2 regions of the Shewanella sp. HL-SH2 genome follow, and region 2 is predicted to be linked to the other one. Evidence: predicted binding sites of a transcription regulator. Region 2 holds the regulator's gene; the other holds the start of a gene.
What was found. The regulator ArgR, encoded in region 2, controls arginine synthesis, uptake and breakdown. The targets are predictions, from matches to a motif close to ANTGAATANNTATTCANT.

Region 1: gltB (glutamate synthase large subunit) is a predicted target of ArgR. The motif match lies at 5,427-5,444, and genes of this name have one in related genera.

Annotation. Positions count from the first base shown of each region.
Region 1 is NZ_CP195035.1:1,662,738-1,679,054, reverse strand. It holds gene rppH (RNA pyrophosphohydrolase) at 1-309, opposite strand, end outside; gene mutH (DNA mismatch repair endonuclease MutH) at 1,133-1,801, shown strand; gene ACRWP9_RS07255 (adenylate/guanylate cyclase domain-containing protein) at 2,039-3,058, shown strand; gene oxyR (hydrogen peroxide-inducible genes transcriptional activator OxyR) at 3,165-4,085, opposite strand; gene ACRWP9_RS07245 (Hpt domain-containing protein) at 4,250-4,615, opposite strand; gene gltB (glutamate synthase large subunit) at 5,500-9,948, shown strand; gene ACRWP9_RS07235 (FAD-dependent oxidoreductase) at 9,954-11,360, shown strand; gene ACRWP9_RS07230 (amidohydrolase family protein) at 11,576-12,874, shown strand; gene ACRWP9_RS07225 (5'-methylthioadenosine/adenosylhomocysteine nucleosidase) at 13,037-13,729, shown strand; gene ACRWP9_RS07220 (cobalamin biosynthesis protein) at 13,783-14,805, shown strand; gene ACRWP9_RS07215 (DUF2721 domain-containing protein) at 14,875-15,264, shown strand; gene ACRWP9_RS07210 (trimeric intracellular cation channel family protein) at 15,261-15,887, shown strand; gene ACRWP9_RS07205 (nuclear transport factor 2 family protein) at 15,955-16,317, shown strand, end outside.
Region 2 is NZ_CP195035.1:1,402,205-1,418,521, reverse strand. It holds gene ACRWP9_RS06200 (DUF481 domain-containing protein) at 315-1,055, opposite strand; gene ACRWP9_RS06195 (MATE family efflux transporter) at 1,165-2,514, opposite strand; gene fba (class II fructose-bisphosphate aldolase) at 2,704-3,768, opposite strand; gene ACRWP9_RS06185 (phosphoglycerate kinase) at 3,913-5,091, opposite strand; gene epd (erythrose-4-phosphate dehydrogenase) at 5,235-6,257, opposite strand; gene tkt (transketolase) at 6,398-8,392, opposite strand; gene metK (methionine adenosyltransferase) at 8,879-10,030, shown strand; gene ACRWP9_RS06165 (hypothetical protein) at 10,146-10,571, opposite strand; gene ACRWP9_RS06160 (GNAT family N-acetyltransferase) at 10,579-11,133, opposite strand; gene ACRWP9_RS06155 (hypothetical protein) at 11,130-11,420, opposite strand; gene ACRWP9_RS06150 (META domain-containing protein) at 11,519-11,935, shown strand; gene argR (transcriptional regulator ArgR) at 12,100-12,570, shown strand; gene ACRWP9_RS06140 (Dyp-type peroxidase) at 12,752-13,690, opposite strand; gene ACRWP9_RS06135 (ABC transporter ATP-binding protein) at 13,811-14,839, opposite strand; gene ACRWP9_RS06130 (ABC transporter permease) at 14,841-16,317, opposite strand, start outside.

The DNA.
Region 1 (16,317 bases), 260 kb from region 2:
TTGTAGCAAAAACCATTTCTGTTTTTGTCCGATACACACAGGTTTACTATCTTGTCGAATTAAACGCTTCGGTAAACGATAACGTAACCAAGAGCGAGAAGTAGTCAAAATTTGAACATGTTCAGGTAATAAACCCACTTCTTCATATAATTCGCGATACATGGCTTGTTCGGCTGTTTCGCCTTCATCAAGCCCACCCTGTGGAAATTGCCAAGAATGCTGACCAAATCGTCGCGCCCACATAACTTGACCAGACTGATTACAGATAATGATGCCCACATTTGCGCGAAAGCCGTCGCTATCAATCACATGGACTCCAATTTCACAAAAATTTTCATTGATGTGATTGTTTCACAAAGCTTGCTTATCAGCAAACCCCTATTTTCAGCATTCTATGGGATAATTATAACTTTTATGCATTCTTATCAACAATTAATTGTGTCCTACAGACTCGTTATCCACAAAATCTGTGGATATGTCTGTTTGAAACTTCCGTAAACTTAATAATTTGATTAAAAAACCACTTATTACAAAGTGTTTTTAAATTTAACCGACAAACATTTAACCATTATAAAACAATTGCATAGGCAACAAAAAAGACTAGAAAACATTAACGCAATAAAAACAGGTCACTTTTCAACCACTCCCAAAGTTATACCAAGACACTAGAGCTACAACTAAAACTTATTCACAAATGACAACTGATTTTTTGAAATAAAATGCCTTTTTTGGCCATAAAAGTCATTGACTCACACTTTTACATCGGTTAAAGACAACAACTTTAGCATGTTATGCAACAAATCTGTGGATAACTATGTGGGAAAGACTAGGGATAAAAGCGTGTAACTTTTTTAAAGTCGAATTACTCCATAAATTAAAATGCGTTAAATTGCTTTATTTCATCAACTTAAATGACTTTCTGGCGGATAAATAACACCACCCAAAATAAACGACTATTATTTAACCAACCCGTTATTGTTCCATTAAAATCTACAATAACATCGCTATATTCATCAGAGTTATTTCATCAAACTGTTGAAGGGTATTTCTCAATTGTTCTACACAAACGGTTGCACTAGAGGCTAATATTGATAATCTACTGCCATAACTCAACATGATCAGCTTAAATGTTATGCCAAAACCATCACCACAAAGTCTGACAGAACTTATGCAAAGGGCCCAAGAAATGGCCGGTGTGTCTCTAGCTGACATAGCATTGGAAAATGGGATTAACGTGCCTCAAGACCTAAAACGGGATAAAGGTTGGGTAGGACAATTAATAGAAATGGAACTTGGTGCCTTAGCCGGTTCAAAACCTGAACCTGACTTCATCCATTTAGGAGTAGAGCTAAAAACAATTCCAATTGATCACAAAGGTAAACCACTGGAAACTACCTACGTTACCGTTGCCCCCTTGACTGACATTCATGGCCTCACTTGGGAACAAAGTGTGGTGTTTCACAAGCTTCAATCTGTCCTTTGGGTTCCCATCGAAGGAGAACGCCATATTCCGGTTGGGCAAAGGCGGGTTGGTACTCCGCTACTTTGGTCGCCATCAAGATCAGAAATGGCCTTGCTAAAGCAAGATTGGGAGGAAATCATGGAAAAAATTGCTCTGGGGCAAGTCGAAAAAATTACCGCTCGCCATGGTGAAGTGTTGCAATTACGTCCTAAAGCTGCAAACAGTCAAACATTAACGGAAAGTATTGGTCCAGATGGGGCTATTCAATTATCCAATCCACGAGGATTTTACTTGAAAATACCCTTCACCCAGCAAATCCTTAAGAATGCATTTTTGTAAAAATATATTAATAAACTTTAGCAAACACTAATAAACCTCTTATTAATCATTATTAAGCTAAAAAAAACATTTTCTGTCACTCTATTGATCTAAATCACAAATACGACTAACACAAGTAGGGGTTTTTCGTTAAACTGCGGCTCTATTTGATGCTCATCTCGGATCTGATTTTTACTCTTGAAAGCCAAAAAACAACTTAAAAAACTCATCTTTGCCATTTTAGCTTGGTGCTTTGCCATGGCTGCATTTGTGTTTTTCCGATATGCACAAACGCCTGAGCTGCCACAATGGGCTATTGGCAATGGTGATCTTGCGACTCTAGCTATCTTTATGGGCTGTGTTTTTGGATGCTTACATTGGATGTCAAATCTAATAGCCGACTTTAGTGCAATTAGTCGTTTACCTTATATTTTCTCGGTTATTTTTAAGGGCTTATTTTTATTATTAGGTGCGACCACTATTGCCTATGTGACCCAATACTTAAACATGTGGGCTATTGAAAATCATATGGTTACCTTAAGACAAATGCTGACCGCGCATGTTCTTTACAGCCCTTCTTTTCAAGCATTAGTGGTTTATTTAGTCGTTGTGAGGGTTGGGTTGGCCTTTATAGAACAAATGGCCTTACTGGTTGGTCCAAGGGTGTTATTGAATATTGGTCTTGGTAAATATCATAAGCCCCGCTATGAACAACGCCTATTTCTATTTCTTGATATGGCTTCGTCGACCTCACATGCTGAAGCTCTGGGTGACTATCGATTCTCACGCTTGATCCAGGACAGTTTTAGTTTATTAGCTGATACTGTGATCAAAAATGATGCAGAAATCTATCGATATATGGGTGATGCAGTGCTGATTTACTGGCCACTTGAAGAAGGCATAAAAGAAGATCGTTGTTTAAATATTTACTTTGAGTTTTGCACTGAATTGCAATGGCAAAGAAAGTATTTTGAGCAACAATATGGTTTTGTGCCTAAATTCAAAGCTGCGGCCCATTGTGGTCAAGTTGTCGCTGCGGTTGTAGGCGTTCACAAACAGGAGATTAGTTTCTTTAGTGATGTGTTAAACACACTGGCAAGACTACAAGATCAATGTAACCCATTAGGACAAAGAATGCTGCTGTCAGGAGATGTTGCCCATCGCCTAGAGCAGCAGGACAGCCTCTATCAACTTAAAGATTTGGGTTTAGTCCCACTTAAAGGCAAACAACACCCTATTGAAGTCTATGCTGTCAGTACCAAACAAAAATCTATATGATTTGAAACTGTGCACAAAAAACTGTGTACAAAGTCATTGTTGATCTCTGAATAACTAAGGACGGCATAGCCAACTGGTATTTATATCACTGCGTTAAATAACAATATTAAGATTTACTCATCGCTTGGGGCATTAATTTTTGCTGCATGGCCAAACCTAAGGTTCTAAAGGTACTTATGCGGCTGGTTGTTTGACGCCATACTAGACCAATTTCACGATATGGGGCATCACCAGGTGGGTCAATCACTTTAAGTTCAGTGTCGTTTAAAATCCCCGCATCAATAGCCATCTGAGGTAAAAAGGTTGTCCCCAGCTTACTGTCCACCATCTGCACTAACGTGTGTAGACTAGTCGCGGCGAAAGGATTGATTTTTGCACTATTACCTAACTGGCAAGCGGTAATAGCATGACCCGTAATACAGTGTTCAGCTTGCAGTAAAAAAATACTTTCATCAGGCATCAATTGGTAATCAATTGGCTGCACCACATCATATGAGAGCTCTCGGTGCATCACCATTTTAAATGGATCGATACCCACTTTCATACTATGAAACCCACTCGTATCCACAGGCAATGCTAGAATCAATAAATCCAATTCTCCCTTAGCTAGCGCGTCTAATAAACGTTCAGTGGTATCTTCTTTCAATAATAATGACAGCTGTGGATAGTCCTTTTGACAGAGTTTAACGACTCTGCTCAACAAGAATGGCGCGATGGTAGGAATACAGCCCAAACGTATTTCCCCTGTCATCGGGGCGCCTTGGTTTTTAACCAATTCAACCAGGTCATCTACATCGGTCAGAATATTGCGAGCTCGCTCAACAACTTCTTCACCAATAGCGGTGAACATAAAAGATTTATGATCACGTTCAATCAATTGATAACCAAGCTGTTCTTCTAAATTCTGAATACCACTAGATAGTGTCGACTGGCTGACAAAACATATTTTAGCTGCACGATTAAAATTTTGCTCTTGATGTAAGTTAGTCAGGTAATAAAGATTTTTTAAACTCGGAAGACTTTTCATATAATCGATTATATCAAAGGATAGTAATTTGAATAATGAATTAACAACGGCAGAAAAACAAGGTTATCATGATGAACTAGGACACAAAGTTTAAAAAAATCGAAAAAAATACCCCTAAAATGAGGGGTATTTTCAACAGCGTTCAACAAAAGACTAGAATGGGTTTAAGCTTTAGCTTGTAAAAATAACTTAAGTTGCTGTAAATCGCTTTCAGCATGATCAACTATTTCAGCTAACCAAGTTTTGTGTTCATCTGCCCACTTAGCTTCTTCGCCATGCTGTAGCAGCTGAGCAAACTGTTGAATACGCTTTAAACCAACAGAACCCGCTGCACCTTTAAACTTATGCGCTTCAGAACACAAGGCCTCTTTATCACCGTCATCGTTAGCTTTAATCAAACAACCAAGATACTCAGGCATCAATTGTTCGAACAACACAACACTTTTCAATAAAGTACCAGCACCGATGGCACTAATGTATTGCTCAAGTGTGTTCAAATCCAAAATTGCATCTAACGGCGTCACGGACATTTAGGGCACCTCTAATTAGTTTAAAATTCTAAGTCTAAGCCTATAAAATTAGCTTTATAATACCCCGTCTTTGCCCCTATGCAAGCTTTGCTAGAGGTTAGCTCCTCAAACCTGTCATAGGCAACATTTTGATAACAATTAAGTAAACAACCTTATCCCATGCTTAAAAAAACATCTTAACAATTCATACTATAATCCCGTTTCTAGATGATGAAAATAGAACAACACACTAGCAGCTAAACAGACATAATATTGTCTGATAAGAGCTTTCACGCCTTTTATTCCTAAGTTATACAGTCCATTTTATCTCTTAACTTGCTGCATTAACTCGACCTTCGAATAACATCGCGCTAAGCATCTAATTAAGCAATTTTAGAAACAAAACTGATCGAAGTATTAAAGTAAATCAAACAGTTGTTTTAGACTTAAATCAAACAAAACAAACTCAACCATTGATAACATCGAGGTTATATTGCCTTTGGGTTAATGTTTTAAACAAAAACAGTATATTTTAAATTACTAAAAGTGAATATTTAATCAAAAAAACGATTGATAATCATTGAGACTGTATTTGAAATAAAATTCACTATTTTTATTTCAAAAACAATTCAAGGCGGTTGTTACCAAAAAGTTACCAAATATAGAGTGACATTCTAAAATTCTTTTTATTCATAAGGTTATACAGAAAATAACACAGTTTACGTTAACGTAAACCTGATGCAATATTACAGTTATTTAGTAATAAAATTTCACAACCATGCAATAATTGCGTTTGACCTTTGTACAAACTCAGTTTAATTTGAGAGGTTCGGGTGCATATCTATGGAATTTCTTCACATTTACCCCGAGTCGTATCTAGTTAGAGGTTTTAGGGGGTTTTTTGTATGAGCTTATATCATCCCAGTTTCGAGCGGGACAATTGCGGGTTTGGATTGATAGCGCAAATGGATGGCGACGCCAGCCATAGAATCGTGCGCACTGCAATTCATGGACTCGATCGCATGAAACACCGTGGTGGTATTGCAGCCGATGGACGTACAGGTGATGGCTGTGGTCTATTAATGCAAATGCCAACCGAATTTTTTGAAGCAATAGCAGCTGAAAATGACTGGCACTTAAGCCGTAAGTTTGCTGTGGGCATGTTTTTTCTAAGTCAAGATCAGCAAAAAGCTGACGAAGCTAAGTTTATTTTAGAAAAAGAATTACAACGAGAAACATTAAGTGTTGCCGGCTGGCGTAAAGTGCCTGTGAATCAAGATGTACTGGGCGAAATTGGTCGCAACAGTTTACCGCAAATTTACCAGGTACTAATAAATGCACCTGTAGGTTGGCGTGAAAAAGATTTAGAACGCCGCTTGTATATGGCGCGTCGTCGTCTTGAACAACAAATTACCAATGACGATGATTTTTATGTTGCCAGTTTATCGGGTCAAGTCATTGTCTACAAAGGCTTGATGATGCCTGCTGATTTACCGTCATTTTATAGCGATCTTGCCGACATCAGATTAAAAAGCGCGATTTGTTTATTTCACCAGCGCTTTTCAACTAACACCTCGCCTAAGTGGCCTTTAGCACAACCGTTTCGTTATTTAGCCCACAATGGTGAAATTAATACCATTACCGGTAACCGCCAATGGGCCCGTGCACGTGCTTATAAGTTTAATTCACCTTTGTTGCCTGATTTACAACAAGCGGCTCCCTTTGTGAATGAAACCGGTTCTGATTCATCCTCTTTAGATAACATGCTAGAAATGTTGTTATCTGGCGGAATGGATTTATACCGCGCAATGCGTTTGCTTATTCCACCAGCATGGCAGTCAAATCCAGAAATGGATGATGAATTAAAAGCATTTTATGACTTTAACTCTATGCACATGGAGCCATGGGATGGCCCAGCGGGTATCGTAATGACCAATGGTCGTTATGCGGCTTGTGCAGTTGACCGTAATGGCCTACGCCCTTCTCGTTACGTCATCACTAAAGACCGTATTCTTACCTTAGCCTCTGAAGTGGGCATTTGGGATTATGCTGCTGATGAAGTGATTGAAAAAGGCCGTGTAGGCCCAGGTGAATTGCTGGTGCTTGATACCTTAAATGGCCGTTTACATCAGTCATTTGAAATTGATAACGATTTAAAACGTCGCCACCCATACAAAGAATGGATGGCCAAAAACAGTCAAACTCTGATACCAGCAGAAAGTATTGACCCATCAAAACAAGGCTCAAGCCGTTTTGATGCCAAAACCTTATTGCAATATCAAAAGCAATTTGGTTTTACCCGCGAAGAACTTGAACAAGTGATATGGGTATTAGCCAGCAAAGGCGAAGAAGCTATCGGTTCAATGGGTGATGATACTCCTATGGCTGTGTTGTCGAAAAAGTCACGATCATTGTATGATTATTTCCGTCAAAAGTTTGCCCAGGTCACTAACCCACCGATTGATCCATTGCGTGAAAAACACGTTATGTCGCTCGCCACTTGTGTCGGACGTGAACAAAATTTATTCAGCGAAACCACAGGTAATGCTTACCGTGTGATGTTTAACTCGCCCATTTTATTGTTTAGCGATTTTAATCAACTATTGGGATTAGACAGTACTAACTATCGTGCCAATACCGTTGATTTAAACTACGATGCCCATGAAACGCTTAAACAAGCTATTCATCGTATTACCGATGAAGCAGAGCGTTTTGCACGCAGTGGCACCACCTTGTTGATTTTATCTGATCGCGCTGTCGATAAAAACGCCCAGGTGATCCCAGCAGCAATGGCTGTTGGCGCAGTACAGACCCGTTTAGTCGACAAAAGTTTACGTTGTGACACCAACATTATTGTTGAAACGGCGTCAACACGTGATCCGCATCATTTTGCAGTATTAATTGGTTTTGGTGCCACGGCAATTTATCCATACCTAGCCTATGAATCCATTGCGGCGATGGCTAAAAAACACGCCATTGAAGATGTGACATCCTTAATGCTTAACTTCCGTTATGGCATTGAAAAAGGCCTGCGTAAGATCATGTCAAAAATGGGCATCAGTACTGTGGGCTCTTATCGTTGTAGCCAACAATTTGAAGCCGTCGGTCTAGCCAGTGATGTGATTGAATTATGCTTTAAAGGCGTGATCAGTCGTATTGAAGGGGCAAGTTTTAACCATATTGCTGACGATCAAAAAGCACTTCATACCGCGGCATATCGTGCGCATGTACCCTTGCCACAAGGTGGTTTACTTAAGTATGTCGAGGGTGGCGAATACCACAGCTTCAACCCTGATGTGGTAAACAGCTTACAGGCATCTTTGAAAAATAAAGATTATCCTGCATACAAACAATTTGCCCGATTAGTAGATGAACGTCCTATTGCGACTCTACGTGATTTGATTGGCGTGAAAGGCTCACTAGCCGCAATTGAGTTAGACAAAGTAGAAGATGCAAGTCATTTATTTAGCCGCTTTGATAGCGCGGCTATGAGTATCGGTGCGCTAAGCCCTGAAGCTCATGAAGCGCTTGCTGTGGCAATGAACCGTTTAGGCGGTCGCTCTAACTCTGGTGAAGGTGGTGAAGATGCACGTCGCTTTAACACTGAACGTAACTCTGCCATTAAGCAAGTTGCCTCTGGTCGATTTGGTGTCACCGCGCATTACCTGGTTAACGCAGATGTATTGCAAATCAAGGTTGCTCAAGGGGCAAAACCGGGTGAAGGCGGTCAATTACCGGGCCATAAAGTCAGTGTTGAAATTGCCGGATTACGCCATGCACGTCCTGGTATCACGCTTATTTCCCCACCACCACACCATGATATCTACTCAATTGAAGATTTAGCCCAGCTGATTTTTGATTTAAAACAAATTAACCCTACCGCTTTGGTCTCAGTAAAGTTAGTTTCTGAGCCTGGTGTTGGCACCATTGCAACCGGTGTGGCTAAAGCCTATGCCGATATGATCACCATTTCAGGCTATGACGGCGGCACAGGCGCAAGCCCGATAACATCAGTGAAGTATGCCGGTTCTCCATGGGAATTAGGCCTAGCTGAGGTTCAACAGTCGTTAGTTGAAAATGGCCTACGCCATAAAATTCGCTTACAAGTTGATGGCGGCCTAAAAACCGGGACAGATGTCATTAAAGCTGCGCTTTTAGGTGCTGAAAGCTTCGGTTTTGGTACCGTGCCTATGATCGCATTAGGCTGTAAATACCTGCGTATTTGTCATCTTAATAACTGTGCCACAGGCATAGCTACTCAGGACAAGAACTTACGTGATAACCATTATCATGGGTTACCTGAACGTGTGATGACTTACTTTGAATTTGTTGCCAAAGAAGTACGAGAGTGGATGGCCGCACTGGGTGTCAGTCAATTTGAAGACTTAGTGGGTCGTAGCGAATGGTTATATGCCCTTGAAGGCCAGACAGCTAAACAGCAAGGTCTAGATTTATCACCAATTCTGTATAAACCTGTCGTGCCAAGCACTTCATCACTTACATGGAAAGAAATTAATCCGCCGCTAGATATTGGTCAACTTAACCAGACTCTGCTAGCTGATTGCAAAAAAGCCGTTGATGAAGGTGATAACTATGCCTATCAATATGCCATTAATAACACCGACCGCTCTGTGGGTGCCGCACTGTCGGGGTACATTGCCAAGTTACATGGTGTAGCGGGCACTAAAGAGCCAATATCATTGGCATTTAGTGGCAGCGCAGGTCAAAGCTTTGGGGTATGGAATAGCCCAGGGTTAAACTTGAAACTGTGTGGCGATGCCAATGATTACGTTGGTAAAGGTATGTCGGGTGGCAAGATTGTTATTCACCCGCCGATAGGTAGTCCGTTCCAAAGTGAACGAAGTGCCATTATTGGCAACACCTGTTTATATGGTGCAACTGGCGGTAAATTATTTGCCGCAGGCCAAGCGGGCGAGCGATTTGCAGTACGTAACTCAGGCGCCATTGCGGTTATAGAAGGCTTAGGTGATAACGGCTGTGAATATATGACCGGCGGTATTGTTGTCGTATTGGGTAAAACCGGGGTGAACTTCGGCGCTGGTATGACTGGTGGCTTTGCTTATGTATTTGATCAATTCGGCCGCTTCAACCGCCGTGTCAATACTGAGTTAGTCGATACCCTGAAAGTTGAATCAACCATTCATCGCCAGCACTTAAGAGGCTTAATCGAAACTCATGTTGCCGAAACGGGCAGTGAGCATGCCCATTTGATTTTAAGTGATTTTGACAATTGGATAGACTGCTTTGTCATGGTTAAACCTAAAAATGTTGCCGTTGCTGATCTATTAAAAATCGAGCAAAAAAGCCCTGAATTAGCTGTTAAGGCGGGATAATAAACATGAGTAATGATTTTCAATTTATCGAAGTGGGTCGTATTGACCCAACCAAGCACGCGGCAGAAAAACGTGCGACTCAGTTTATTGAGATTTATCAGCCGTTCACCCAGCCAGAAGTCAGTGCTCAAGCCGATCGCTGCTTAGACTGTGGTAATCCATATTGTGAATGGAAATGCCCGCTGCATAACTACATCCCTAACTGGCTTGAGCTAGCCAAACAAGGACGCATAATGGAAGCTGCAGATTTGGTGCATGAAACCAACACGCTACCTGAAGTTTGTGGCCGAGTGTGTCCACAGGACCGCTTATGTGAAGGTGCATGTACCTTAAATGATGACTTTGGTGCAGTCACCATAGGCAGCGTAGAAAAATACATTACCGATACCGCGATAGCCCAAGGCTGGCGTCCAGACTTATCCAATGTAACCCCGCGTAAAGAGCGCGTGGCAATTATTGGAGCCGGCCCTGCTGGTCTTGGTTGTGCTGACATTCTTGCCCGTAACGGTGTACAAGCGGTAGTTTATGACAAATACCCTCAAATTGGTGGTTTACTAACCTATGGTATTCCATCATTTAAGTTAGATAAAACAGTTATGGCCACCCGTCGCTCTGTAATGGAAGGTATGGGTATTCAATTTAAATTGAATACCACTATTGGCAAAGATATCAGTTTTCAAAGTTTATTAGACCAATACGATGCGGTCTTCTTAGGCATGGGAACTTACACGGCAATGCCGGCTAAGTTACCTAATGAAGATGCACAGGGTGTATTGCAAGCTTTGCCTTATCTGATTGGCAACACTCACAAAGTGATGGGCACAAGTGACGACAGCACGCCTTATATTAGCCTAGAAGGCAAAAATGTGGTTGTACTAGGCGGTGGTGACACTGCCATGGATTGTGTTCGAACAGCGATTAGACAAGGCGCCAAAAGCGTCACCTGTGCTTATCGTCGTGATGAGGCCAACATGCCAGGGTCTGCACGTGAAGTTCAAAATGCCCGCGAAGAAGGCGTTAAATTCCTTTTTAATCGCCAACCGGTTGCTGTTACAGCTGATAATGGCGTGGTAGTGGGTATTGAATGCGTTGAAACCCAAATGGGTGACGCGGATGCCTCTGGACGTCGTCGTGCAGAAGTGATTACCGGCAGCGAGCAAGTACTAGAAGCTGATGCGGTTATTGTGGCGTTTGGTTTCCAGGCCAGCCCTGCGGCTTGGTTTGATGATTTTGGAATAGAAACCAATGAATGGGGATTAGTTAAAGCGAAAAAATCTGATGCCAATCCATTCCAAACCACTAACCCAAAAGTGTTCGCTGGTGGCGACATGGTCAGAGGGTCCGACTTAGTGGTTACCGCTATTGCCGAAGGGCGTGATGCTGCATTAGGCATTTTAAACTTTATTGACTAAACAAAAGAGTTTGCTTGTGAATTTGCACACCTTCTGGTGTGCTTTTTTTTGTCTATTGATAACTCACCTCCTTTTTTGGAAATCATAAAATCGACAAACCCTGTTACAAACTCACCTACCAATCAGCTACTTATTGATAACAACCCTTCTTAAACATAGCGTATGATAAATTCCAATCCTTTGAATCTCATATAACAATAAAGGAGCCATACCTAATGGCCTTACTAAAATCGACTTCACTTAAATCAACCATAAATAACACCCTACTTCTCGCTTTAGGTTTATCTGTTTCAAGTGCCGTTTTAGCACAGGATACGCTTATTATTGCCGATGCCTATGTTGATGTAGCCAAAGGTAAAACTGTTAAAGATGTGGCGATTATTGTCACTGACAATCAAATCAGTAAAGTCACTAAACAAGCTGATATCACCAATCAGCAGGATTACACCGTCATTGATTTAAGCGGTAAAACCTTAGTGCCAGGGGTAATGGACATGCATGTGCATTTATCTGGTGATGCTGATGATAACTTTCTCGAAGCTCAAAATGATTCCGTGCCCCGTCAAACAGTAAAAGCAGTTAAAAATGCCCAAAAAACCTTGATGGCAGGCTTTACCACTGTGCGAGACTTAGGTGCTTCGGGTTACTCAGTCATTGCTACACGTGACGGTATTAACGCCGGCGATATTATCGGACCGCGCATTTGGGCGGTAGGTCACGCCATTAGCGTGACCGGAGGCCATTGCGACGACAACTTTTCTGCCCCAGAAAAACAGTCAAAAGCACAGGGCGTAGCCGATGGTCCATGGGCCGTGCGTGCAAAAGTGCGCGAAAACATCAAGTACGGCGCTAATGCAATTAAAATATGTGCCACTGGCGGCGTATTCTCAAAAGGGACACAAGTCGGTATTCAGCAATTAAGCGATGAAGAAATTAAAGCCGCTGTGGATGAAGCCCATATGCAAGGCATGGTCATTGCGGCACACGCCCATGGAACGAGTGGCATCAAAGCGTCGATCAAAGCGGGAATTGATAGTATTGAGCATTGCAGCTTTATGGATGCTGAAGCGATTAAGATGGCTATTGATGCTGGCACTTACTTATCCTGCGATATTTACAATACCGAGTATACCTTAGCATTTGGTGAGGCTAATGGTGTACCAGAAGCGAATATCAATAAAGAAAAGCAGGTTTCACAAGCGCAGCGTGATAGTTTCAGAAAAGCCGTCAAAGCCGGCGCTAAAATGGTATTTGGCTCTGATGCAGCGATTTATCCCCATGGTGATAATGGCAAACAGTTTTCGCGTATGGTGACGTTTGGTATGACGCCCATCCAAGCATTGCAAGCCGCGACCATCAATAGTGCCGCGTTATTAAAACAACAAAACTTGGGTCAAATTAAAGCAGGCTTTTTAGCCGATATTATTGCGGTTGATGGTGATCCCCTTGAAAACATCAGCCTGATGGAAAACGTCAGCTTTGTGATGAAAGACGGTATTGTTTATAAAAAATAGTCCGGGGATAGCTGGCTGTATCAACAACCAGACAAACTGTGGCTATAGCCGCAGTTTGTCGTTTTATCGTTTTATATTAGATTGAGTTTTTCACAAAGCACACTTCTGCATGGTATATTATTGGCCTAATAAATTTGCATAAAACTGTTTAAGGTCACCCCCATGAAAATCGGTATTATCGGCGCTATGGAGCCCGAAGTCGTTCATCTTGTCCAAGCCATTCATTCTCCTGTGCATACCACCATTGCCGGTATTGAGTTTATAAGTGGTAAAATTGCAGATAAAGACGTGGTTGTTACCCGCTCAGGCATTGGCAAAGTAGCCGCAAGTATTGCAACAACGTTACTGATTGAAAAGTTTTCAGTCAGTCATGTGGTTAACACCGGCTCTGCGGGTGGATTTGTTGATGACTTAGCCATTGGTGATATTGTTATATCATCTGAAGTGCGTCACCACGATGTTGATGTCACCGCATTTGGTTATGAAATTGGCCAAATGGCTCAACAACCTGCGGCATTCATTCCAAATGCTGAATTAGTCAAAGCGGCACAACAAGCAGTTTCATCTCTCGGTGAGGTTAAAGCTATTGAAGGGTTAATTTGTACTGGCGACAGCTTTATTTGCGATCCAGAGCGCACTAAAATCATGCGAGCTAACTTCCCAACAATGGCAGCATGTGAAATGGAAGGCGCTGCTATTGCACAGGTTTGTCACCAATTTAACACCCCGTTTGTGATCATTCGCTCACTGTCTGACAATGCTAATAATGACTCACCTGTCGATTTTGACTCGTACATCATTAAAGCAGGCCATCATTCGGCTATGATGGTCATGGCATTGCTGCAACAATTGTAATGTCACAACAAGGTTAACCCCCTTAATGGTATGAGTTTGCGAAGGATACCAATATGAACAATCTACTTTTGCAAAATGAGCTCATACAAGGCTGCTTAGTGCTTATAGCGGCCATTGCAGCGGCGCAACTTGCGCCACTGCCCAAACACTGGCAACCCTTATTATGGTTTAGGTTATTAGCGGCTCAATTAGCGGCAAAGGTGAATCACCCAAACCGCTCAATATCGCAGCAAATGACGGCTGGAATATTAGCGACTTTATTGCTGGTCATTCCCATCACAACAATCGCAGCCTTTTTCCTTGAGCTTGCAGCCTATGGTTGGTTTTTTGATTTTCTGATATTGTATGTTTGCATCAGCGATTACCAATTTACTCATCAAGCAAAGCGCATTCAAACAGCCCTTGAAAAAAATAACAATGCCTCCGCCAAAGTCATACTAGCGCCATGGGTCAGTCAAAGTACCCAACGGCTATCCAGCATGGGGTTATGTAAAACCACTATTGAAAAAACACTAAGTGCGCCTATTTATGGCAGTATTGCCAGTGTGATATTTTTTGCTTTAGGTGGCTCAACTATGGTTATCGCTGCGCATCTACTTAAACAATTAGAGCTGTGCTGGCCCCCCTACCAACCTAAGTTTATTAACTTTTCTAGTTTTGTCGGCCAATTTAATCGGCTATTGTTTTTTATCCCTAGATTATTGTGGCAATTTTCATTAGCCATACAGTTTGGTCAGCTCGGCGCTAAAAGCATTGCTATTACCGACAAGGTCACTCAAGGGCTAAATAATGATTTCAGTGTGATACACCTAGGCGCTAATTTACTGAAAGTTGAGCTTGGCGGACCGCAACAATTTATAATACAGCCATCGGCTTCTAAAACACTCAGTTATACAAAAGGGGTTGCTGTTGAAAACGCTTTTGAAAAAGTGAATTTAACCAAAATTTTAGCAGGACCTTTACCTCAATATCAGCATATTCATATTGCGATCAAGGCGGCTCAAAATGGTAAGTTTTTCTTTTTAGCATTAGCTATTTTATTGCCTTTGTTATGGGCATTGCTGCAAAATATGTAAATCGTTAGCCAAAAGCGGTATCATCCGCGGCTGCTTGTTTTATATATCCTCGTTTATAGGAAAGTGACCTTGTTCGATAATTTACATGTTTCATTAACGACTCCGGCCTTATTGTTTCCGGCAATTTCGTTACTTTTGCTGGCGTATACCAATCGTTTTTTTGCACTAGCGGCGCTCATCCGTCAGCTAAGCGAACGAGGTAAACCTGTCAATGACGAACAAATCAAAAACCTCAAGCAGCGTATTAATCTGATCCGTAAAATGCAAGAAGCGGGGGTCAGCAGTTTTGCTTTGTGCGTCTTATGCATGATTTTTTTGTATACCGGATTTAATCAAATCGGCTCAGTTATTTTCGGATTAAGCCTACTCTTGTTACTTTACTCGTTGATTTTATCAGTGATTGAAATTCGTATTTCGGTTGATGCACTTAACATTCACTTAAAAGAGTTAAGTAAATGATCCAGTGGATTTACTTTTTTGATCTCTGCGGGACAGCAGTATTTGCCCTATCTGGGGCCTTAGCTGCAGGCAAGCATCGTATGGATCCTTTCGGCGTAACGGTATTAGCCTCAGTAACCGCAATTGGCGGCGGCAGTATACGTGACGCATTATTGGGTTCTACACCGGTTTTTTGGATTACCGATCCCAATTACATCATAGTGATTTTAGCCACTGTGGTTGCTTGTTTGATTTTGGTCCGCAAACCCCATAAATTACCCAACATTACGCTACCTGTTGCTGATGCCCTAGGCTTAGCACTTTTTACCGTTATTGGTGCTCAAAAAGCTCTATTACTGGGTCATTCAGGCATGATTGCAGTAGTAATGGGATTAATAACTGGCGTTGGTGGTGGCATTATTCGTGATGTACTATGTCGACAAGTTCCCATGGTATTACGGACAGAAATTTATGCTACCGCCTCTATTATTGGCGGGATCTGTTATACCTTGAGCTTACTGTCAGGAATAGATAGTATGACCTCGATGTTTTTAGCCATGGCTAGCACGCTTATCATTAGATTAAGTGCAATCCGCTGGCATCTTTCCTTACCAGCATTCGATTTAAAAACAAAGAGACCTTGATGTGCGTTTAGTTAGTCTACTATTTTGCTTGTTATTGAGTGTTCAAACTCATGCGAATATTGGTGATATGCCAGCAGAGCAACAGCTTGCAATTCAATATATTGAAGCCTATACCGACCACGATTTTAGAACGTTAAAACAGTTTTATACCCGTGAGAGCGTATTTTTTGATAAAACCGCTGGGGTAGAATATAAAGGCGAGCGCCAGATTATTGCTTTTCTAACCCGCGCCCATGAAGGTGTGCTTGAATACCGACTTAATATCGAGCATATGTTTAACAATGGTGCCATTGTGGTCATCATCGGCAGCTATAGCTTACGTGGTCCAGGGGATCAGTATGGCAAACCAGATAAAATTATTGATATAGCGGTTCCGGGGGTTACTACCCTAAAGTTTGATATGAAAACTCAACGCTTAATAGAACATATG
Region 2 (16,317 bases):
AACTCCCGATTTGCATGCCTTACTCTCGCTAGGTTCTAAAAGGTGATCTAGCCTCACATGTTAAGTGCTTACCTAGCATGTGAATGCCTTTACAACGTCGAAGTCATTCAACATTATTTGCCATATTGTGCACCTAACTAGCGATTAAAATCGTGAACCTGAGCGCGAATCGAACATATTAAAGTAATAATATCGATTTTATAAAACGGGGATAGCAGTGAAATCAAGAGAAATACTTTAAATTCAAGCTAGAGTGCAAAAATATAGCTGGTAAATACCAGCTATATTGAGGTAAAAACACTCAAACAGAAAGATTAAAAGGCATATAACAAGGTCATATTAGTTTCTGTATCAGTGCTTTCTTTACCTTCAAGCGGATCGCTATTATAACGCACAATAACGGCGAACTTCATTGCTAGTGCGCCAACAATGTTTGCGGTTAATGATGTTTCTGAGCGCGCATCTAATTTTTCACCCCAGTCGGCAACAAAACGTTGTTGGAATTTAGATGAATCACTGATTTTAGTTTGATAATTTAACACGGCGTGAGCAACAACGCTGTCTTCAGAATCATAGCCTTCAGCCAGTGCCGTTTCTTCATCTAAACCTTGATAAATATAACCGGGACCAATTTCAGCTTGTAGAGATGTATCTGCAGTATCAATAAGGCGATGACCATAACCTGAAGAGGTTGTTGAGGTAAAATCATAACCAGTAAAAGGATCGACTTCATAATTGGTGTTAGCGAAAATATAGCTACGCTCATTAATTTGATAGTTACCTTGAGCACCGACAAAATAACGTTTTGCAGTGACATCACCGGTATCTTCTTTATAAAGCCCCTCGAATAAGTATTGGTTTTCCCAATTATCTAGCTCATGCTTCAAATCTAAACGTGCTTTAAAAGAAGATGTATCTGTGTTGCCTGTCGTTAAGGTTGCCCCTAATTCAGCTTCCCCACCAAATGTGTCATCACCTTCAACAAAATCAGCACCAGCTTGAGCTGTGAATGGTATTGCAAATGTTATTGCAGCAGCTAAAAGCATTTTTCTCATATTATTAGATCCTTTTCTGTACGTTAATCCTCTCAAAATCGGACGCATATTAACACTTTGATAATAAAATTGAAAAACTGACTGAACGGTATGCCTTACTAAATACTGATTAATCATGCTCTAGTACTAGACTTTTTGATTGCCAGCGTCCACTGCGCCAGCGCCATAACATGGCTAATCCACGCACCCACTCATCAACCGCCAAAGCGGCCCATATGCCAACTAAGCCATACTCTAAATGAATACCGAGCCAATATGCCCCAGGAACCGCAATACACCACATAGAGAAAACACCAACAAAAAACGGAAATTTGGCATCACCACTGGCGCGTAATGCATTAATCACCACTAAATTAAATGTGCGTCCAGGCTCCATAAACAGGGTGAGAATAAATAACGGTGCCACTAATTGCAGCACATCGGTTTCATCGGTAAACAATGCCACAAGATCTTGGCCCCAAATAGCGGCTAATGCGGCCACTGAAGTGGTGACTATTAACCCCAACTTCAAAGCACGATACATTTGTTTTTCAGCAGCCTTAATAGCTTTAGCTCCCACTAAGTGACCGATAATGATTTCATTACCAATACCTATGGATAATCCAAACAACAAAATAAACATACAGATTTGAAAGTATAACGACTGTGCGGCTAATGCTTTATCGCCCATCAAACCAACAAATGAGGTCACCACTAAAAACTGCAACATCCAGGACAAATTCTCTCCCGCTGCGGGCAAACCAATGTGAAACACTTTTTTAAGCATTGTCCATTTTGGTTTAATAATTGAAGGGACATGCAGGCGAATTCCGGTATAACGTACAAAAAGAACCAACATGATGCATACACCGATAATACGCCCCGTGACAGTGCTAATTGCCACACCGGCCACGCCCATTTCAGGTAAGCCAAACCAGCCATAGAGTAAGAGTAAATTACCGATAAATGTGATGATATTAATCGCTAATGTTACCCACATAGCTTGCAAAGTATGACCATGGGCGCGCATTGCTCCAGCAATACACATCGCCATAGCTTCAGGAATTAAACATAAGCCGACAATTTGTAAATATAACTTACCGTCTGCAAGTAAGTGCTCAGGTAAATTCATTAAATAAAGAATAGAGCTGGCACCTGCAACAACGCCAAACGCCGCAACCACTCCCACACCTAGGTTAAAACCGATAGCCGAGTAAACAACATCACGGGCAGCAGCTTTATTTTTAGCACCAAGATATTGGGTTATCACCACACTTGCACCAATACTGACAAAGCTAAATAAGGTAATGGCTAGTTGAAACACCATATTGCCAACAGACAAGGCTGCAACACCTTGATATGAAACATGACTTATCATAAATGTGTTTAACGCTGCGGTTAAAAAGTGCAGTGCAAAATCAATAAATAATGGCCAGGTTAAGCTAAATAATGATAACGGTTTATCTGTCGCGGTTTGCATAATTGCGGTTTCACTAATGTTTGTGATTAATAATGAACAAGAGAGTAGGTCGATATTTAAATTCGACTCGGATTAACAGATTACAATTACAGTATGACGAAAATGCACCAACTAACAAAAAACTATAAATGCTATCAAACAAAAAGCCCGCCGAAACCTAAGTCTGACGGGCTTTAACGCGGCTATAAATTAGACTATTTTTGGGTCTAACTCGCCAGATTGATAAGCTTTATACATAGCCTGTAACGACTTAGGCTTAATTTTAGATGCCATACCAGCACAACCAAACGCTTCATAGCGCGTAGTACAAATGTCTGCCATAGCTTCCATTGATGCTTTTAAGAATTTACGTGGATCAAATTCTGCTGGATTTTCAGCTAAGAATTTACGAACTGCACCAGTAGATGCTAAACGCAAATCGGTATCAATATTCACTTTACGTACGCCATGCTTAATCCCTTCAACGATTTCCTCTAAAGGCACACCGTAAGTTTCAGGGATCTGACCGCCATACTGATTGATAATCTTTAACCACTCTTGTGGTACTGAAGATGAACCATGCATTACTAGGTGAGTATTAGGAATACGGGCATGGATTTCTTTAATGCGATCTATTCGTAAAACATCACCTGTAGGCTTACGACTAAACTTGTAAGCACCATGGCTAGTACCAATAGCGATAGCTAGCGCATCTACATGGGTATCAGCCACAAAACGTGCCGCTTCCTCTGGGGTTGTTAGCATTTGGTCCATAGTCAGAATACCTGCAGCGCCGATACCATCTTCTTCGCCAGCTTCGCCTGTTTCTAAACTGCCTAAACAACCAATTTCGCCTTCAACAGACACACCACATGCGTGTGCGAAAGCAACAGTGCGACGAGTCACATCCACGTTATATTCATATGAAGCTGGTGTTTTACCATCGGCCATTAACGAGCCGTCCATCATAACTGACGACATACCTAATTGAATAGAACGCTGACAAATATCAGGATCGGTACCGTGATCTTGGTGAATACACACTGGAATATCTGGATATTGCTCAAGCGCTGCAGCCATTAGATACTTTAAAAACTGTGGACGAGCATATTTACGCGCACCCGCAGAGGCTTGCACAATAACAGGGCTGTCTGTTGCTTCAGCCGCTTGCATAATTGCACGCATTTGCTCAAGGTTGTTTACGTTAAAAGCAGGTACGCCATAACCATGTTCAGCCGCATGGTCTAGCATTTGTCGTAGAGAGATAAGAGCCATTTTTGTTCTCCAATTATAGGGTGATTACTCACCTAGGTCGCTATTTTTTGGATGGATTTTTATATTCCTTAAGCTAACAATTGTTAGGTCTGTTAACTTAAGGAACGGTTTTTTATAATAATTATTATTTTTATCGCTTAACGCTTATTCTGCGCCGCGTTGTTCAAGCATTTCTACAGCAGGAAGCTTTTTGCCTTCTAAAAACTCTAAAAAAGCACCGCCGCCGGTCGAAATGTATGAAACTTTATCTGCAATATTGTATTTATCCACTGCCGCTAAGGTGTCACCACCGCCAGCAATAGAGAAGGCTTTTGAATTTGCAATGGCCTGGGCGATACGCTCAGTGCCTTTACCAAATTGGTCAAACTCAAATACGCCAACAGGACCATTCCACACAATCGTGCCAGCTTGTTCAATAATCTTTGCCAAAGCTTCTGCACTATCTGGGCCGATATCAAAAATCATGTCGGTGTCACTCACATCGCTCACAGACTTTAGTGTCGCTTCAGCCGTTGGGCTGAATTGGCTGGCAACAACAACATCTGTAGGGACAGGAATGTCAGCACCGCGACTCTTGGCATTAGCGACTAAACGCTTAGCTTCATCAAGTAAGTCTGCCTCATATAATGATTTGCCTACATTGTGACCCGCTGCAGCAATAAAGGTATTGGCAATACCGCCACCCACTACGAGCTGATCAACAATACCGGACAAGCTTTCTAGCACAGTTAACTTAGTAGAGACTTTAGAGCCACCTACAATGGCCACTAACGGACGTGCTGGGTTATCCATTGCTTTAGCTAAAGCATCTAACTCTTGGGCCAATAATGGGCCAGCACAAGCGATAGGAGCAAACAGACCAACACCATGGGTTGATGCCTGGGCGCGATGTGCGGTGCCAAAAGCATCCATAACGTACACATCACATAATGCTGCCATTTGCTTCGCGAGTGCTTGATCGTTTTTGCCTTCGCCAACGTTAAAACGCACGTTTTCAAACACAACCACTTCACCCGCTTTAGCGTCAACACCGTTAAGGTAGTCATCAGCTAAACGAACTGGGCAATCCAGTGCGTTAACTAAATAATCGACAACAGGTTGCATCGAAAACTCAGCATTGAATTCGCCTTCAGTTGGACGACCAAGGTGAGACATCACCATCACAGCAGCGCCTTTTTCAAGTGCCAGTTTGATTGTTGGTAATGCAGCACGCAAGCGTGCGTCACTTGTTACAACACCGTCTTTAACGGGTACGTTTAAATCTTCACGAATAAGCACGCGCTTATTTTGCAGATCTAAATCAACCATATTGATAATAGCCATAATTAGCCTTTCCTTATAAATGTAAAAATTAAAAAACAAAACTGTTGTTCACCGCCGATGCATGATCCACGGTTAAAAAATCATTTAAGTACTTTGATTTAGTTATTTAGTTATTTAGTTATTTTTAACATAAATCATCAGGATTATTTTTTTGACTGCCTAGCTTGGATCATCGCCAAGCTTGTGTCGAGCATGCGATTAGCAAAACCCCACTCGTTGTCACACCATAAGAGTAATTTTACCAAATGCCCGGCGCTGACACGGGTTTGGGTGCCATCAACAATACTCGACCGCGGGTCATGGTTAAAATCACATGACACTAATGGCTCTTCTGTATATCCCAAAATACCATTAAAACTGCCATTTGAGGCCAAGGCTAACACCTGATTAATTTGGGCTATATCGACTTTTTTCTCAAGGGTAACGGACAAATCAATCGCTGTAACATTGATTGTTGGCACGCGCACTGAAATGGCCTCAAACATATCTTTCATGTGGGGCAATATACGCTCAATACCGCGTGCTAACTTGGTATCCACTGGAATAATTGATTGACTGGCGGCGCGGGTGCGACGTAAATCATCATGATATGCATCAATCACTTGCTGGTCATTCATCGCCGAATGGATCGTGGTAATTGCGCCACTTTTAACCGTAAAATGCCTATCTAACACATCGATAACCGGCACAATACAATTGGTTGTACAGGATGCATTGGACACGACTGTATGCTCAGGGCGCAGTAAATCATGATTCACCCCATAGACTATAGTGCCATCAACATCGGGAGAAGAAGGATGAGAAATAAGGACTTGTTTAGCACCTGCTTGAATATGCACTTCACATTCTTGACGATCATTTAAGCTACCCGTCGCTTCATAAACAATATCGATATCCAGTTCAGCCCAAGGTAGTTGACTTGGGTCAGACTGATTAAGCAATAGAATGGCATCATCACCAATAATAAGATGATTGTCTTTTAAGCTGACCTGATGTTTAAAACGACCATGGGTTGTATCGTATTGGGTAAGATGACGAATAGCGTCGGGTTTTGCGAGTTCGTTAATCGCAACTATTTGAATTTGGTCACGCTTCCCTGATTCATATAACGCCCTCAGAATGGAGCGACCAATACGACCATAACCATTTATTGCAACTCGAATCATTCCATTCCCAGCATAAAGAGAGAGATTATTAAGGCAGAAAAATAAAAAACGGCCAACACATAAAGTGTCGGCCGCCATATTATACACAATTAAGCACTTAACATATAAGCGCTAATTTGAGTCAATCGTGGATCATGTTTTTAAGCCAGTGCTTTGACTTTGCTAACCACATTATCAACGGTGAAGCCAAAGTGCTTCAATAAGTCGCCACCCGGTGCTGACTCGCCGAAGGTTGTCATGCCGACAACATCGCCATCAAAGCCAACATACTTATGCCAGAAATCAACATGAGCCGCTTCAATTGCTACGCGTTTAGTCACAGATCGAGGTAATACAGACTCTTTGTAAGCTGCATCTTGCTTGTCAAACACATTGGTCGACGGCATAGACACTACGCGTACTTTGATGCCATCGACAGTTAATGCTGCAGCAGAATCAACCGCTAACTGCACTTCTGAACCGGTAGCAATTAAGATAACGTCCGCAGCGCCTTCACAATCAAGCAGCACATAACCACCTTTAGCGACATTGGCTAATTGCTCAGCGCTACGCGCTTGAGCCTTAAGACCTTGACGGCTAAAGATTAAAGACGTTGGCGATTTGCGAGTTTCAATTGCAGACTTCCAAGATACTGCTGTTTCAGCAGCATCACATGGACGCCATACTGTCATGTTAGGTGTCATACGTAAGTTAGCTAATTGCTCAACAGGTTGGTGAGTTGGACCATCTTCACCTTGGCCAATTGAGTCATGGGTATAAACGAAAATGTTCTGAATACCCATTAACGCAGACATACGTACCGCATTACGTGCGTATTCCATAAACATCATGAAAGTTGCGCCGTAATTGATGAAGCCACCGTGTAATGAGGCGCCATTCATAATGCCGCTCATACCAAACTCACGCACACCGTAATAGATATAGTTACCAGCTGCATCGTCTTGAATGCCTTTTGAACCTGACCATAGCGTAAGGTTTGAGCCAGCTAAGTCAGCACTGCCACCTAATAATTCAGGTAACATAGCACCAAAGAAACCAATTGAATTTTGTGATGCTTTACGGCTAGCAATGCCTTCAGCTTTATCTTGGCATTCTTGAATGAATGCTTGTGCTTTTGCTTCAAAGTCTGCCGGTAAATCACCGTTTAAGACACGACGTTCAAACTCAGCCGCTAACGCTGGGTGAGCCACTTTGTATTCAGCAAATTTGTCATTCCATAATGACTCATTAGCCACACCTTTATGCTTAGCATCCCAACCAGCATAAACATCTGATGGAATGTCAAAAGGAGCATGTGGCCAGTTTAAGAATTCGCGAGCCGCTGCAATTTCTGCATCACCTAATGGTGCGCCGTGACAATCATGGCTACCCGATTTATTTGGTGAACCAAAACCAATAATTGTTTTACAACAGATCATTGTAGGCTTATCAGTTACAGACTTAGCTTGTTCAATTGCGGCGCGGATTGCATCAGGATTATGACCGTCAACATCAGCAATAACATGCCAACCGTATGCTTCAAAACGCTTAGGCGTATCGTCAGTAAACCAACCTTCAACGTGACCATCGATAGAAATACCGTTGTCATCCCAGAATGTAATTAGTTTACCTAAACCTAATGTGCCAGCTAATGAACAGGCTTCATGTGAAATGCCTTCCATTAAACAACCGTCGCCTAAGAAACAGTAAGTGAAGTGATCAACGATATCGTGGCCATCACGGTTAAACTGTGCTGCTAAGGTTTTTTCAGCAATCGCCATACCAACGGCATTACTGATACCTGCACCTAATGGACCCGTGGTGGTTTCAACACCAGGGGTATAACCATATTCAGGGTGACCAGGCGTTTTAGAGTGCAACTGACGGAAATTTTTAAGCTCTTCAATTGGAAGCTCATAACCCGAAAGATGTAATAGAGAGTAAATAAGCATTGAGCCATGGCCATTAGATAAAATAAAGCGGTCACGGTCAGCCCAGTTAGGGTTGGTTGGATTATGCTTTAGGAAATCATTCCATAATACTTCAGCAATATCTGCCATACCCATTGGTGCGCCTGGGTGTCCAGAATTGGCTTTTTGAACGGCATCCATACTTAACGCACGAATTGCGTTTGCGAGTTCTTTACGAGATGACATGCTCTCTCCTGCTTGTTTAATGAGGTCTAGCGGGCAATTGTGGAGACATATTTTCCCCTACTAGGCGGCGCGACGCAAATTAATATTTTTCGTGTGTATCAATTCAAACTTCAGATTGGCTAATAAAGCGCAATAATTGCCATAAACTGGCTTAATATAGCAGCTTAAATAGTGGCATTAAGCTTCCATCAAAGCGGACATTATTGGTTCAGGTAATTTATTTATTGGGTTTATATTGTCTAATTATGTATACAGTTACGTTAAAACCTCACGATTAAAATGTCACTTAAACCTTAAATTTCATCACGTTAATTACACAGAATAGCAAACAGCTTATCTTGCTGTTTAACATTTTCATGAAACATTGCACAATTCTACGCTTTAATTCGTATAGTGGGGTGTTATCAAAATCAATTTCGACTAGAATAGACGTCTAGACGTATATAAATTTATATTTTTTATCAGCAAACGATGAGATTTCCGACTATGGCAAAGCACTTGTTCACTTCTGAATCAGTTTCAGAAGGTCATCCAGATAAAATCGCCGATCAGATTTCTGATGCGGTATTAGACGCAATACTTGAGCAAGACCCAAAAGCTCGTGTTGCGTGTGAAACCTATGTCAAAACAGGCATGGTATTAGTGGGTGGCGAAGTGACCACTTCTGCTTGGGTTGATATCGAAGAAATTGCTCGTAAAACCGTGCGTGACATTGGTTATACTCATTCTGATATGGGTTTTGACGCTGATTCCTGTGCAGTTTTGAATGCAATTGGTAAGCAATCTCCTGATATTAACCAAGGTGTTGACCGAAGCGATCCTGCTGAGCAAGGTGCTGGCGACCAAGGATTAATGTTTGGTTATGCGAGTAACGAAACTGATGTGTTAATGCCTGCACCTATTACTTATGCGCACAAATTAGTTAAACGCCAATCAGAAGTACGTAAAGACGGCACCTTACCTTGGTTACGTCCTGATGCAAAAAGCCAAATTACCTTTGCTTATAACGATGGCAAAATTGTCGGTATTGATGCGGTTGTGTTATCAACCCAACATAAAGAAGAAGTTAAACAGGCTGATTTAATTGAAGCTGTGATGGAAACCATCATCAAACCAGTATTGCCTTCACACTGGTTAACTAAAGATACTAAATACTTTATTAACCCTACTGGTCGTTTTGTTATTGGTGGTCCTGTTGGCGATTGTGGTTTAACCGGTCGTAAAATCATCGTAGATACCTATGGCGGCATGGCTCGTCATGGTGGCGGCGCTTTTTCGGGTAAAGATCCATCAAAAGTTGACCGTAGTGCGGCTTATGCTGCGCGTTATGTGGCTAAAAACATCGTCGCTGCTGGGTTAGCTGATCGCTGTGAGTTACAAGTGTCTTATGCAATTGGTGTTGCAGAGCCGACTTCAATTAGCATTGAAACATTTGGCACAGGTAAAGTATCAGAAGAGCTACTGATCAAGTTAGTGCGTCAACATTTCGAGTTACGTCCATATGGCTTAACTGCAATGTTAGATTTGGCTCGCCCTATCTACCAAAAGACTGCGGCTTATGGCCACTTTGGCCGCAGTGAGTTCCCGTGGGAAGCAACTGATAAAGCTGAAATTTTACGTGCTGATGCAGGTTTATAATCAATACTGTTAGCCTAAATTAAAAAACCGCCGTTAAGGCGGTTTTTTATTGTCTGCATTCCAAGAACCGTTAAATCTAAACGTCGCAAAAATGGAGCGCTAATGTAATCGGCAATCAGCAGTGATCAAAATGAGCGCTTTCGACGCACATAAAACCGATTTGCTGCATGGTCATAATCGGTACAGTGATTGTGTTCACGACTTGAATATTGCTGCCTTGTACATCTATGGGATCAATTAGGCTAAATCCTACTTCATATTGATTTATCTTGCCACAATCTATCCAGCAATAATCCATCTCATGACATTCATTATCACAGCCATCACTTTCTTGATTATCACTTAACCCTAACCACTTAATGGCATAACGCGGTGTCGAGTGAACCGTGTTATTGGTGATTAATATTATCTCAGCGGCATGATATTTATATTGATGTTGCGCTAGCACAGCGACAACTAATTTGGCGTTATCGAATGCACTCAAACGCAATCCAAGATAAGGCGCAAACAACTCATCAAATTTAGGCGGTATATTCAGCATTTTTATCTCAATAAATCACTCGAACTAACAAGTAAAAATCACGCTGTTGAAAACTAAAGAAATCGACAACTTGCATATCGGCATATTGAGTATGGGCACTGAAGGAACGGCTATTATCTTCAGCAATATAGGCAACTAAATATCTAACCTTGCTGCTCACCGCCTCGGCAATATGATTAACTAAGTGAGCAAAAATGCCTTGGCCACGATACTGTTCAGCTATCCATATTGGTCCATATTGACAACTATTGGTTTGAGTAAGCGCTAATTTAACACCATCACGTTCAATGTCTAATTGCGGCAGCTTTTGAATTATTTTTTGGTACAGTGCTTGTTTAGCAAAGAAGTCCCATTTAGCAGCAATAACGTAACCGACAATCTGCTGGTTATCTAGCGCCAGCATGATCCAATGTTGATTGATTAATAAAGTCACTTGCGCAGCCGTTAAAGCCTGCCCTTGAAGACTGGGATCAAACTGGCCTAGCTCAGCATTAACATGGGTGCGTTCTAGCTCGACTAACTGCGAGACATCCGCGAGATTGGCTTTGCGATATAGAATCACTCTTTTTCCTGCGGCTTGTCGGATGGGGAATTTTCAGATTTAGGTGCTTCAGCTTTATCACTTTCAACTGACGGAGGCTTAGCTAAAGCAGTATCTTGTTTTTTAGCCCATTCGATGACTAATGCTACAGGATAGGGCGTCATCATTGTTAAACCTAGGCCAATAATGCTCGCCACCATCAACATTCCCTGAGCACGCTGGCTAGATTCGGTAAAAATCAGTAAATAGCTGCCAGCAAATAACAGTAATGACCCTAAGTAATGAAGCCCTTTTAACCATTTAATCATATCGATTTCTCACTAATAGGCCGATGACGTGTTATCACTTTGACACAGTATCAAGTAGAATAGCTTCAATTGAAGCAATTTAGGCAAATACAGTAAACATGATAAAGCATTTTTTAGGCGCCGCAGCAGTTATTTTTTCATTAAGCGCATGCCAAAGTTATTCAGATATTGATAACACCACAACACTTGTTGGCCAGTGGCATATTGAATCCGTGCTGTCAGAACCAACTATTGATTACAGTCCTGCAAAATTAGTTTTTTCTGACAACGGTCAGTTAACAGGCAACACTAGTTGTAATCCGTTTATGGGTCAATATTCACTTAAAAATGATTTGCTGACGCTTTCACCCGCGGGCTCAACTCGCAAAGCTTGTATCGAAGCACTTATGGTACAAGAACAAAGAGTGATGCAAGCACTGCCTTTAGTTTATAGCGCCAAGCTTAATCAAAATAAGTTACGTTTAGTCAATAAAAGCGGCCAAACCATTATGGTGCTAAGCAAATTAAACAAATAGCTTAACCTTCCCAACTTGTGACTAAGTAAACTATTTACTACACTTCACACAGTGCTTTAAATTGAATTTATATTCACAAAAAATGGATTTTTCTTGACTCAAGATTCATTTCTATTCAAAATGTAGCGTTTTTTTGAATAACAACTATAAGAAGAAAATACAATATGCCAACCAATAAAAATCAGGATGATCTGGTCAGAACATTTAAAGCAATCTTAAAAGAAGAACGCTTTGGCAGCCAAAGTGAAATCGTTAATGCGCTTCAGGCTGAAGGATTTGGCAATATTAACCAATCTAAAGTATCGCGAATGCTGAGCAAATTTGGCGCAGTAAGAACCCGTAATGCCAAACAAGAAATGGTTTATTGCTTACCTGCTGAATTAGGCGTGCCAACTGCAGGCAGCCCGCTGAAGAATTTGGTACTTGATGTTGACCATAACCAAGCAATGATAGTGGTACGTACCAGCCCTGGTGCCGCCCAGTTAATTGCCCGGTTATTAGACTCAATAGGCAAACCTGAGGGTATTCTAGGCACTATTGCCGGTGACGATACTATCTTTATTAGCCCTTCAAGCATCAAAACAATTGATGATACGCTTGAAACGGTTAAGTCTCTGTTTAACTTCACTGAGTAACTGCTTAGTTATACTAAAAAGCAGCTATTGGCTATCATTGAATCCCGAAATATCAATGCTTGCCACTAAATACCTAATAAAAAAGCAATGCTTTGGCATTGCTTTTTTATTGGGTATTTTTGTTAACAGCGACGGCTAATAATCATTATTAATGACAGCTGCTACTCATCTACCGTAGACATTACTCTTCTTCCCACTGGGTGAGAAAATCCAGTGAAGGTGCAAAAAAAGATGACCCGGTTAATGCTTTAGTAAACAGCATTAAATGGTCATGGTTACCATGCCCATCACCATAAATCATGCTACGTAGCATTTGCTCAAAGTTATCAGGTGTCTTGCAGCTAGAGATAAACATAAGTCCCTGCTCTTTAACTGAGCCGTATGGCATACTTTGACGTAAAATTTCCATAGTATTGCCATCAGCATCTTTTAAATTAACCCGTTTGGTATGGCTGGTTAACGGCTTATCGGCAGATTCATATTCAATATCATCTTGTTTAGTCCGGCCGAAAATATCTTCTTGCTTCTTAACAGGCAAACGTTGCCACTTACTTAAATTGTGAGCAAATTTCTGTACATGGATATAGCTACCTGACTTAAATTCAGGATCTTCCTCTGCCACCAAAGCAACCTGTTGACGATGACGACCTTTAGGATTTTCAGTACCATCAACAAAGCCAGTTAAATCTCGGCTATCCATAAAACGGAAACCGCGCTCCTCATCAACCAGCTCAACCAAATCTTCAAACATTTGGTTAATTTCATTGGCTACCAGGTGCAAAATATCGAAACGATCACAGCGAATATGAACAAATAAATCATATTCGATAGCCGGTGCATCACGATTCCCCTCATTCATTGCTGGGAAAGGTTTTAACAGTGCGGGGCGGGCCTGCGGATAATATGTATCCCAAAAATTAGCCCCAATACCAACAAAGCCATTAAAGGCACTATCAGCATATTGATCTGTTAGCTCATAGATATATTGCGCTACATTAGCAATCGAAGGACGCAGTTTATCTTCAACGCCGTCATTGGCATTAAACATCAAATAAATACTATGTAAATTACCTTCAGCACATATCCCTAATTGCTCGCGCGGCATAACCTGATTATCCATATTGAAACAAACCACCTAGATTGTTATCGGAAAGGAAGACTTAAACTGAACGATTTAATTCAGTGTTCAATCAATTGAAACTCTTATAATCATCATAAAATAATTTTTCAATAACACAAATCAAAAAATAACCAAGGGGTGCGTTGGTGCAAATAAATTAACTTTTTGCCCTGGCGATAACTGTAATATTTGGCTTTTTACTTCCAAACAATGCTCTTCAACTTTGACCCAATAATGACAAACCGTTCCTAAAAACCTTCTATCTATGATAGTGGCGACGCCATTATCATCAGCAACCAGTTCAACTTGTTGCGGTCTAAGTAATAAGTGCCCTTGATAATCTACAGGATAATTTATAGCTGCACTACTTTGCAGTAAACCAATGGGTGATGATACTTGCTGACTATTTGTCACTCGTATTGGTAAATAATTACCAGAACCTAAAAACTCAGCAACGTAACGGTCAGTAGGGTACGCATAAAGATCTTCAGCCAAGCCGTGTTGAATAATAGCACCCTGCTTAAATAGGGCTAATTTATCAGCAAATACAAATGCTTCATCTTTGCTATGGGTGACAAATACAGCGCTGACATTACGCAGTTTCAAAATGCTTCTTATTTCAAGCATCATTTCATTACGCACTTGAGCATCAATGTTAGAAAAAGGTTCATCAAGCAAGAGTAACTGGGGTTCATAGGCCAGTGCGCGTGCAATAGATACACGTTGTTGCTGCCCGCCAGACAACTCATGGGGGTAACGTTGGCCTAAGCCGTTTAGCTTAACTAGCTCTAGCATTTCATCTAAACGCGCTTGACGCTCAATTTTATTCAAACCTTTGACGCCGAAAAGAATGTTATCGGCCACATTGAGGTGAGGAAACAAGGCATAATCTTGAAAAATCATCCCTACCCCACGCAGCTCACTAGGTATAAATATTCCATCACCGGTAAGGGTATTGCCATTGATTTGAATTGTGCCCTGACTAATCGGCTGCAAACCTGCAATAGCGCGAAGTAAGGTGGTTTTCCCACAGCCACTGGGACCCAGCAAGGCGACTATTTCACCTTGTTGCAGGGTAAGATTAAGCCCGTTTAAAATCACTTGTCCTTGGTAATCACTGAAGACATTTTCGATGGTGAGAGTCGACATATTAGCGAGTATGCTCCAATGAACGGTTAAGATAAATCAACGGAATAAGTCCAACAAATACAATTACAATAGCTGCCAGAGCGCCATGCTCGAGCTTTTCATCAGACACAAATTGGAATACATAGGTCGCTAGATTTTCAAAGCCAATTGGCCTTAATAATAGCGCTGCGGGCAACTCTTTCATACTTTCAATGAACACCAGTAGCGCACCAGCCAATAAGCCCTTGCGCAATAATGGCAAATGAACACGCATTAGTAGCTGTATAGGCTTTTGGCCCATAGTAATACTGGCCATATCTAACGATGGTGATATGCGCTTATAACTGCTCTCAAGGCTACCAATTGCTATCGCTAAAAAACGCACCGTGAATGCAAATACAATCGCAAAAACACTACCCGTAAAAAACAAACCAGGGCCGCGAGCGCCAAACCAGTCATAAATATCATTAACCGCAAAATCTAAATAGGTCAAAGGTACTAGCACACCAATAGCTAAAACTGTGCCAGGTAAGGCGTAACCAGTGCTACTTAAGCGTGATGGTAGAGAGTCTGATTGCCTAGGACTCACTCGACGTACGAACATCAATATTAAAGCTAATAATAAACATATTAAGCTAACGAGTACCGCTATGTACAAACTATTCCAGCTATATTGCCAAAAACGAGCATCCCAACTTTGGTCAAAATAATCGATGGCATAAGCGCTCAAAATTATAAAGGGTAATAAAAATGCAAACAGTAATAATCCACTGCAGTACGCCCAAGCTGCAAAAGATTTAATTCCTTTTAGTTGATACCTATCACTATCGCTAAGTGCTGATTGCTTTTGAAATAATTCTTGCTTGCGCCGGGCAAACCGCTCAACACCGACCATAGTAAAAATCACTAACAGCATAATCGCTGACAATTTGGCTGCCGCAGTTAAACTGCCATAGCCCAGCCAAGTGTCATATACCGCCGTGGTTAATGTTGGCACAGCAAAATAGCTTACGGTGGCGTAGTCGGCAGCGGTTTCCATTGCAACCAGTGCCACACCTACCGCCAACGCTGGACGTGACATAGGTAAAGCTACCCGCCAAAAGCTACGCCAAGGGCTAGACCCCATAATGCGCGATGCATGTAATAAACTAGAAGACTGCTCCATAAAAGCAGTACGAGCCAATAAATAGATATAAGGGAACAGCACTAACGATAACATGATCGCTGCACCACCTAGACTACGAATAGCAGGAAAATAATAATCGTGTGGAGAACTCCACTGAAACAAATCTCTTAAGACACGTTGTACAGGACCTGCATAGTCCAGCATATCAGTATAAACATAGGCGACTATATAGGCTGGCATAGCCAAAGGTAATAGCAATAACCATTGAAAATATCGACGCCCTGGAAAATCACAGCGGGCAACAAACCATGCTGCAGGTACGGCAATGACTAACGAGCCAATACCCACCAGTAGCATTAGCAATAAGCTGTTA